DNA from 3 places in the Paenibacillus sp. J31R120 genome. Region 1 is predicted to be linked to each of the others. Evidence: predicted binding sites of a transcription regulator. Region 1 holds the regulator's gene; each other region holds the start of a gene.

Evidence for each region. The regulator Rex, encoded in region 1, represses fermentation and respiration genes when NADH is low (regulators of the CRP and FNR family bind a similar motif). The targets are predictions, from matches to a motif close to TTGTGAAATATTTCACAA.
Region 2: the regulator Rex is predicted to act here: its motif matches at 1,204-1,221, upstream of AC0YNW_RS06785 (formate/nitrite transporter family protein).
Region 3: the regulator Rex is predicted to act here: its motif matches at 1,558-1,575, upstream of nadA (quinolinate synthase NadA).

The regions. Positions count from the first base shown of each region.
Region 1 covers NZ_JBWDNN010000003.1:364,874-368,138, reverse strand. Annotated here, with positions in the region: gene dinG (ATP-dependent DNA helicase DinG) at 1-1,744, shown strand, start outside; gene AC0YNW_RS14060 (redox-sensing transcriptional repressor Rex) at 1,795-2,451, shown strand; gene AC0YNW_RS14055 (amidohydrolase) at 2,432-3,265, shown strand, end outside.
Region 2 covers NZ_JBWDNN010000002.1:35,720-38,984, reverse strand. Annotated here, with positions in the region: gene AC0YNW_RS06795 (hypothetical protein) at 1-99, shown strand, start outside; gene clpP (ATP-dependent Clp endopeptidase proteolytic subunit ClpP) at 220-801, shown strand; gene AC0YNW_RS06785 (formate/nitrite transporter family protein) at 1,304-2,083, shown strand; gene AC0YNW_RS06780 (L-lactate dehydrogenase) at 2,099-3,013, shown strand; gene AC0YNW_RS06775 (HPr family phosphocarrier protein) at 3,259-3,265, opposite strand, start outside.
Region 3 covers NZ_JBWDNN010000012.1:82,414-85,678, forward strand. Annotated here, with positions in the region: gene AC0YNW_RS27280 (ABC transporter permease) at 1-773, shown strand, start outside; gene AC0YNW_RS27285 (VOC family protein) at 975-1,367, shown strand; gene nadA (quinolinate synthase NadA) at 1,655-2,593, shown strand; gene nadB (L-aspartate oxidase) at 2,669-3,265, shown strand, end outside.

The DNA.
Region 1 (3,265 bases):
GGACCCCATAACGGCTGCCCAAATGGTCGTTTGGCTCGGGGAGACCGAGACCGGCGATCAGGAGGAGTTGAATTTCGGCAGCAGGGGCGCCGATTTCTGGTCAACAGTGGCGAGCGATGCCGACTCCTGCCTCAACAGGGCTTGCCCGTGGTTCAAGCGCTGCTATTATCACCGCGCGAAGCATGAATCGAGCCTGGCTGACGTATGCATTACGAACCATTCCATGCTGTTCACAGATGTGCAAGCCGATCATCGTCTTCTTCCTACCTACAACCATCTAATTATTGATGAGGCTCATCATGTTGAGGAAGTCGCCGGCAAGCATTTGGGCATGAATGTGCATTATTTCACGCTTGTTCAAGCTATCGTGCGGCTATACCGGGACAACCGTTCCGGCTTGCTGCCGACGTTGCGTCTGCGGCTTCAGCAAGAGGGTGACGATCATGTCACTGCCTGGACGGAGACCATTGATACGATTATTCCCGTTTTTCAAGAAATCAAGGAGCATTGGGACAAGCTGTTCGAGATGTTCTATGCCTTTGCCTCCACAGCATCGGACAGCGTGAGCGACAACGGCGCATTGGTGAAGCGGCTTAGCTCCGGCCAGCTCCCGGCTGGCTGGGAGGAGGTGCTGGCTGTCGAGAATAACGTACACGTCGAGCTGACTAGAGTGATCAAGACGGCTGAGAAGATGATGAACGATATTAAGGACAGAGCAGACGATTTATCCATACAAGCGTCTTTGACGGATCTGAATGGCGCGTTGCGGGATCTTGCAGGGGTGAAGGATGAACTTCGTCTCATCACAAAGCTGGAGGATGCGCAGTATGTCTACTGGCTGGAGGCGAGCACCGCATACCGTCATCGTTCGTTGCAGCTCTACGCAGCGCCGGTTGATGTCAGCAGTCAATTGCAGAAGTACTTCTTCGATGCAAAAGACAGCATCGTCATGACTTCCGCCACCTTGACGGTACAAAAAAGCTTCCAATACGCTGAAGAGCAGCTTGGCCTTGAGGGCTATGAGAAGCAAGGCAAGCTGAAAACGGTACTGCTCCCTTCTCCGTTCAATTACCGGGAGCAGGCGCTTGTGGTCATTCCGCGTGATTTTCCTGTGCTTAAGGGCGCTTCTGTTGACGACGCCTATCTCGACAAGCTGATTGGCTCGCTCGCCGATACCGCAGTGGAGACCAAAGGCAGGATGCTTGTTTTGTTCACATCCTACAAGATGCTGAAGCAAGTGTATGATCCGCTGAAGCTGAAGCTGGATGAAGCAGGTATCCAACTGCTGGGCCAAGGCATCGACAGCAGCAACCGGACGAAGCTGACCCGCAGGTTCCTGCAGCAGCCCGAATCAGTTTTGCTTGGCACCAGCAGCTTCTGGGAAGGGGTAGACATTCCCGGGGAAGGACTTGTGTGCCTGGCCATTGTCCGCCTGCCGTTCCAGCCGCCCAACCATCCGCTGGTGGAGGCCAAGTCCGAGCTGCTTCAGCGGCAGAAGCAGAATCCGTTCATGAAGCTGTCCATTCCGCAGGCGGTAATCCGCTTCAAGCAAGGCTTCGGGCGGTTAGTCCGCACAGCTCATGACAAAGGTATTGTCATCATTTATGATACGAGAGTCATTGACACCTACTATGGCAAGCACTTCCTGTATTCATTGCCGGGCCCCAAGATCGAGACGATGCATACGAACCAGATGGTTCCCCGCATGCAGCAATGGCTGGCCCATTCGGCAACAGGAGATTAAAAAACAGACGCTTAGCTTTTACAACCCCCGTTAAGAAGGAGTTGGTTCCCATGAAGTCCGCAAAAATATCGGAGGCGGTCGTTAGACGCCTTCCGATTTATCTGCAAGTGCTCAATGAGCTGCATCTCCGGGAGATCCAAACGGTCTCCTCGCAGGAGCTGGGGGTCAAGCTTGACTTGAACCCGGCTCAAATTCGGAAGGATCTGGCTTATTTTGGAGAATTCGGACGCAAAGGCATCGGGTATGACGTCATGTATCTCATTGAGAAGATCAGACAGATCTTGAAGCTGAATCAAACGATTAAAGTCGCATTGGTCGGAGCGGGCAATCTGGGGCATGCCTTATGCAATTACAACAAGTATTCCAAGGATAATATGCAGATTACAGCCGTATTTGATGTGCATCCCGAAAAGATCGGCTCCAATATTAACAATTTGGTCGTAGAACCGATGATCGAGCTGGAGCGGGTCGTTGCCGAACAAAAGATACGAATTGGCATTATTACCGTGCCCGCGCATGAAGCGCAGAATGTCGCCAATCAATTTATTGCCGCAGGTGTAGAGGGAATCTTGAACTTTGCTCCTGCCATTCTTCGGGTGCCGGATGATGTGCGTATTCATAATGCCGATTTCACAAGGGAATTGTTAAGTCTGGCTTATTATTTGAATCATGAAGGAGACGTAAGCGATGACACAGCTTTGGATTAAAGATGGCCTATTCGTTACGATGGATGATGCTGCAAAAACAGTAAAGGGACATATGGTTGTGACAGACGGTGTAATTACATACGTTGGCGCTGAACCGCCAGTCGGCCTGTTGCCCGATGCAGAGAAGCTTGACGGCAGCAAGCTGGCGTTCATGCCGGGTCTGGTCAATACACACGGCCACGCGGCTATGACGCTGCTGCGGGGCTATTCCGACGATCAGAAGCTGCAGGTATGGCTGGAGCAGAAGATGTGGCCGATGGAAGCCAAATATGTGGATGCCGACACAAGAGCCGGAAGCGCGCTCGCGATTATAGAGATGCTGCGTACGGGCACAACTGCGTTTGTCGATATGTACGATCGTATGGATCAGGTTGCGACTATGACTGAGCAAGCAGGCATTCGCGGCATATTGACACGCGGTGTTATCGGTCTGTGCTCTGAAGAAGAACAGAAGGCCAAGCTGAATGATGCGATTGCCTTCGCCAAGACATGGCACGGCAAAGCAGACGGCAGAATCTCGACGATGCTGTCGCCGCATGCGCCATACACTTGTCCTCCCGCCTATATTGAGAAATTCGTGGAGGCTGCACATGAGCTGGACTTGCCGCTTCATACCCACATGTCAGAGACGATTGCGGAAGTGGAGCAGAATGTCCGCGATTACGGCGCACGTCCAGTCGAGCATCTGGATCGACTCGGATTTTTCTCGCGTCCGTCGCTCGTAGCGCATGCTGTCCATCTGACCGATGAAGAGATTGCTTTGCTGGCAGAGCGCGGCGTATCCGTCTCGCATAATCCTGTCAGCAACCTGAAG
Region 2 (3,265 bases), on a different contig from region 1:
CTGAAGCATGCCGTCAGCTATTATGAATGGCTGCAGCGTTTCGTCAATGACCTGCAAAACGGGGTCTACTTTACGGAGCGGACCGAAGAGCAAATATAGGGTTTGGCCTGAAAAATCAATTTCTTTGACCATCTTTGACTTTTTGATTTTAATCCGTTATGATAGGAATACGAATTTTTGATTCATGCTTTTACGTAGACGAAGGAGGACTGGTTCGAAATGAATTTTGTGCCTATGGTTATTGAGCAAAGCAATCGGGGGGAACGTTCATACGACATCTATTCCCGCCTGTTGAAGGATCGCATCATATTTCTAGGTTCTGGCGTGAATGACGTGGTAGCCAACTCCATCATCGCGCAAATGCTGTTCCTGGCGGCGGAAGACCCGGATAAGGATATTTCCCTATACATCAACAGCCCTGGCGGTTCCATAACAGCCGGTATGGCCATTTATGATACGATGCAATACATCAAGCCGGATGTATCGACGATCTGCGTAGGTATGGCCGCGTCCATGGGCGCGTTCCTGCTGACAGCGGGCGCGAAGGGCAAGCGTTATGCGCTGCCTAACAGCGAAGTCATGATTCACCAGCCGCTTGGCGGCGCTGAAGGCCAAGCCAGCGACATCGAGATCCGCGCTCGCCGCATCCTGAAGATGCGCGACAAGCTGAACCACATCCTGGCGGAACGTTCCGGCCAGCCGCTCAGCCGCATCGAGCAGGACACCGACCGCGACTACTTCATGAGCGCAGCCGAAGCCCACGCTTACGGCCTCGTAGACAAAGTCATCGAGAAGGTCTAATCATTCATAACGCAGAGAAACCTCCCTTCCACTTTTGTGGAGGGGAGGTTTTTAATTTGCGGACGCTATGTTTATGCCCCAAAGTCTGTCTCTGCTTAATCGCGAAATCCTCACTTTAAATAATCAACCAGCTCTCGCAGCGGCTCCCCGCTGATAAAAGCATACTTCAACTTAACATGATCAATAATGACGGAATAGGGTTCAAATGAGTATGGATGACATGGCTCACGCAAGCTACCTTCTCTTCCTAACAAGACACCCTTCATCACTGCTAAGTTGCAAACCTTATAACAGTTTCTTACAACACTAATTCTCTGTTCCAGTCACTTTCGCACGATTAACGTTGCCCCATACCCCTTCCAGAAGCCCCCCGCCTCGCTCCTCCCATTTTTTTCTGGTCCATAGTGACTTTTATCACATCTTTCCAATTCCTGCTCATGCTATATTGGCATCACAACGACAACAGACAAATGCAACAGAGAGATAGTCAGGAGGAGTACCTATGGAGATTGAAGCGCTGCTCAAGGTGGAGCAGCTTGCGTTGAAGAAGCTGCGCATTTTCCGGCAAAGCCTGTGGCGGTACCTGTCACGTTCCATGCTGGCAAGCATGTTTATCGGTTTCGGCGTTATCGTCGCATTCAAGACAGGCAGCTTCTTTTATGTCGAGCATTCTCCGCTCACCTATCCCATGGCCGCCCTCACGTTCGGCACAGCCATTATTCTGATTAGTTATGGCGGAGGCGACCTGTTCACCGGCAACACCTTCTACTACAGCTACGCCGCCCTTCGCAAAAAAATGCGCTGGAGTGATACCACTAAGCTGTGGATTCTAAGCTATGGCGGCAACATCCTTGGCGCTGCGGTGTTCGCACTCCTGATCTGGCTGACCGGACTATTCGCCGATCCGAATGTGAACGGGTTTCTGCTTGAGGTCGTGGACAAAAAGATGCATACGCCTATGGTAGAGCTGTTCTTCCGGGCGATACTATGTAACTGGCTCGTCTGCCTGGCCTTCTTCGTACCTATGGGGCTCAAAGGGGACGGTGCCAAAATGTTCGCCATGATGCTCTTCGTATTCTGCTTCTTTATCTCGGGCTACGAGCATAGCATTGCGAATATGTGCACCTTCGCGATCGCACTTGTCCTGCAGCAGCCGGGGACGATATCGCTGGACGGCATTCTGCATAACCTGATTCCTGTCACAATCGGCAATCTGATCGGGGGAAGCGTGCTGATGGCCGCGATGTACCACTACGTAAACAAACCATTTATCGAGGAATAAAGGAGACTATCATTTATGAAAAAATCAAGAATCGTCATCATCGGTACGGGAGCTGTCGGCTCGACGACCGCTTATACTTTGCTGCTTCGCAATCGCATGGATGAGCTGGTGCTCATTGACGCCAATGCTGATAAGGCCGCAGGAGATGCGCTGGATATGAACCACGGCATGCCTTACCTGGGCGGCGCTAAGGTTTGGGCAGGCACTTATGAAGACTGCAAAACAGCCGATATTATCATCATTACGGCAGGCGCAGCGCAGAAGCCCGGAGAATCGCGGATCGATCTTTTGAAAAGAAATATCGCGATCTTCGACAGCATCATTGATCAAGTGCTCCTTCATACGCGAGATGCAATTCTGCTTATCGCATCCAATCCGGTCGACATCATGAGCTACAGATCGTGGAAGAAGTCGGGCCTGCCAGCGCATCGCGTGATCGGCTCGGGCACGCTGCTCGACAGCGCGCGCTTCCGCTATCTGATCGGACAGAAGCTGCATATCGATCCTCGCAGCGTACACGCTCACATCATCGGAGAGCACGGCGATTCGGAGCTTCCGGTCTGGAGCCTCGCGAACGTCGCCGGAACCGAGCTGCAACTGAGCGCAGAGGACAAAGACGAGATTTTCCTGAATACTCGCGACGCCGCATATCAGATCATTCAAGCGAAAGGCGCAACCTACTACGCCATCGCACTGGCGCTAGACCGCATCTGCACAGCGATTCTGGACGATGAAGGAGCCGTCTTGAACGTCTCGACTCTGCTGGAGAACTACCTTGGCGTATCGGATGCTTATCTGGGAATTCCATGCATCATCGACCGGAGCGGCGTTCGCTCGACGCTGGAGCTGACTCTTACCGATCTCGAGCAAGATCTCTTCACCCAATCGGCAGACAAATTGAAGAATATCCTTGCTACACTTGAGGGCTGAAGCTCGATAGGCAGTCGATAAGACAAGTGATCAGTTCGCTTTCTTTCAATCTCATGCATGCATAACAAAAAAGCCTTCCTTCTACTCCTGGACGGCATCCACCGCAAGCTTTAGGCTTGCAGCCGGATACCGATCATTCAGAGTGAAGGAAGGCTTTTCGCATATCGAAAAATACAGACGCATAAATAAAAAAGAAGCCGCTTTGGCGCGCGAACAAGTCATGCGACAAAGCCACTTCTTTCCTCTTATTGG
Region 3 (3,265 bases), on a different contig from region 1:
TTGGCGGCATCTCGCCATGGATTGGTTTAATTGCGGCAATAGTCTTCGGCGTTGTGTTCTCCCTTCTGCATGCCGTAGCGACGATTACATTCAAGTCGGACCAGACCGTAGTCGGCGTCGTGATTAACATTCTGGCGCTAGGAACGGCTATTTATTTCACCCGGAGCCTCTATGACGGCTCGGCTCAGACGAGCCAGCTGACAGAAGTGTTTCATAAGGTGGCAATTCCGTTCCTGTCCGATATTCCGATTATCGGGGAAGGCATCTTCCGTTCCTATCCGACGACGTACATCGTTATCGTGCTTGTGATCATCAGCTATTTCGTGCTGTTTAAGACGCCTTTCGGATTGCGTCTTCGCGCGGTTGGCGAGCATCCAAGCTCGGCTGACACGGTTGGCATCAGCGTAACGAAGTATCGTTATATCGGCGTTATGCTGAGCGGCGCGCTTGCCGGTCTTGGCGGAGCGACGATTACGCTGACGACAACAAGCAGCTTCGCGCATAATACGATCTCGGGCCAAGGCTTTATCGCGCTTGCCGCCCTGATCTTCGGCAAGTGGAATCCGCTTGGCCTTGCAGGCGCCGCCGTATTCTTCGGCTTTGCGCAGGCGCTGCGGAATTTCGCGCAATTGTTCGATTTCTCGAAGCAAATCCCGACGGAAGTGTTCTATATGCTTCCGTACGTGCTTACGCTGATTGTCCTTGCGGCGGCAGTCGGCCGATCCAGCGCTCCTGCGGCGCTTGGACAGCCATACGACCCGGCGAGAAGGTAGCTTGAATCAAGAGTGGCCTGCCTTGGCCGCTCTTATGCAAAAGATCGTACTCCATTGCAGCCAGCGAAGGAGTGCGATTTTTTTGATCGAGGCCAGGGTGATGATGCCGCAGCTGAATGGATAATACGCGGCTTGGTTTGAAAAGCTTTGTACAAGGGCGGCATTACGCCGATCATTCTGAATGCTGGAGGAGAAAAACACATGCAAAAAATCAATACGTTTCTAATGTTTGAAGGTCAAGCGGAGGAAGCCATGAACTTCTATCTGTCGCTATTCGAGGATTCCGAGGTCATCAGCATTTCCAAGTACGGCCCGGAGGGACCAGGCGAGGAGGGCACGGTCATCCATGCGACGTTCAAGCTGGCTGGTACCACTTATATGTGCATCGATAGTCATGTCAAACACCAATTCAGCTTTACGCCTTCGATCTCTTTATATGTAAATTGTTCCTCCGAGGCCGAGATCGAGACGTTATGTGCGAAGTTGTTAGAAGGCGGGAAAGCCTTGATGCCGCTTGGCGAATACGGCTTCAGCCGGAAGTTTGCTTGGGTAGCCGACCGCTTCGGGGTCACATGGCAGTTGAACCTGGCATAAGGTCAGACGCTGCTCGGCATGTGGCGGTCATGTATAGCGATGAATGGGGGCTCGTCCGGCAAGGACGGGCTTCTTTTCTATAAAATGAGGAAACATCCATTGACAGAGCCATCTGCCAAGTGTAAATTAAATCTTAATCAAATGAATTTATCCCTTTTGGTTTAAACTATAGGCAAGCGAATCCCTAAGTTTGTGCATCATTTCACAAAGTCGCTAGCCGCATAACGGAATGGGACCATCGTTCATCAAATGGAAGGCCCATCCCTCATAAGAGGAGAGGATCTATCGTGGAAGCATTGGCACTGGAGCGCAAAGCGGAGCAGAATCGAGAGCTGCGCGAGAGGCTGTTGCAATTAAAGAAAGAGCGTAATGCCATTATTCTTGCTCATTATTATCAGCGGGATGAAATACAGGAAGTAGCGGATTTCCGGGGGGATTCCTTCTTGCTAGCACAGAAGGCCGCTCAGACGGATGCCGAGGTTATCGTGTTTTGCGGCGTTCACTTTATGGGTGAGAGCGCCAAGATTCTGGCTCCGAACAAGACGGTCATTATTCCGGACGAACGCGCCGGCTGCCCGATGGCGGACATGGTGAACGTGGATGGACTGCGCAAGCTGAAGGCTCAGCATCCGAACGCCAAGGTGGTTACGTATATCAACTCTTCGGCAGAGATCAAAGCGGAGACGGATATTTGCTGTACATCCGCGAACGCCGTGAAGGTCGTCAATTCGGTTGAGGGCGATGAAGTGATCTGGGTACCGGACAAAAACCTGGGACACTACGTTCAGCAGCATACTGACAAAAAGATGATCATCTGGGAAGGCTACTGCAACACGCATGACATGCTGACGGTGAAAGACGTGGAGGAGATGAAAGCCAAGTATCCGAACGCGCAATTCGTCGTCCATCCGGAATGCCGTCCGGAAGTTGTGGAGCTTGGTGATTTTGTCGGAAGCACAACCGCTATTCTCAAATACTGCAAGGAATCCGATGTTCAGGAATTCATCGTAGGAACAGAGGATGGCACTGGTTATCAGTTGAGACTCGATAGCCCGAACAAGACGTTCCACTTCGCATCGAAATATTTGGTATGTCCGAACATGAAGGTGAACAATTTGAAGAAGCTCGTCAAAGCGCTTGAGACGATGCAGCCGCAAATCTACGTTCCGCCGGCTGTTGCGGACAGTGCCCGTTTGTCGCTGGAGCGCATGCTGCAAGTGAAGTAGCATGCGCTGCTTCACTTATAAGCGATAATTGCAGGCTACAGATCAAGATGACCCCGAGGTGAAGGAGCTAGCGTTATGATTCCTAGATATTTGGTCGACGTGGAGCTGGACAAGCTGCCCGTCTTAGATAAAGATGTCATCGTTATTGGGGCCGGCATTGCCGGTCTTTTTACCGCTATACGGGCAAGCAGACAGCATTCGGTGCTGATGATTACGAAGAAGTCGCTGCTCGACAGCAATACACGATACGCGCAAGGCGGGATTGCCGCCGTTATCTCTGATGAGGATTCACCCGCTTACCATAGACAGGATACGCTTATGGCCGGCGCAGGACTGTGCTCGGACGAAGCGGTCGATGTATTGGTGCATGAAGGTCCAAAAGGCGTGCAAAGCCTTATTAAGATGGGCACGCAATTCGACGTGGAGAATGGCGAATTCGCCTTGACCAAGGAAGGCGCCCATAGCCAGCGGCGCATCTTGCATGCGAATGGCGATGCGACGGGCTATGAGATTGTACGTGCGCTGTCCGAGAATGCGGTCGCCAATGAGAAAATCGAAGTATGGGATGACCATTTCGTCATTGATCTGGTTACGCAGGACGGCGAATGCTGCGGGGCAATCGTTCAGAAGCCCAATGGCGAGCGGTTGTTCGTTCGCGGCAAAGCGACGATT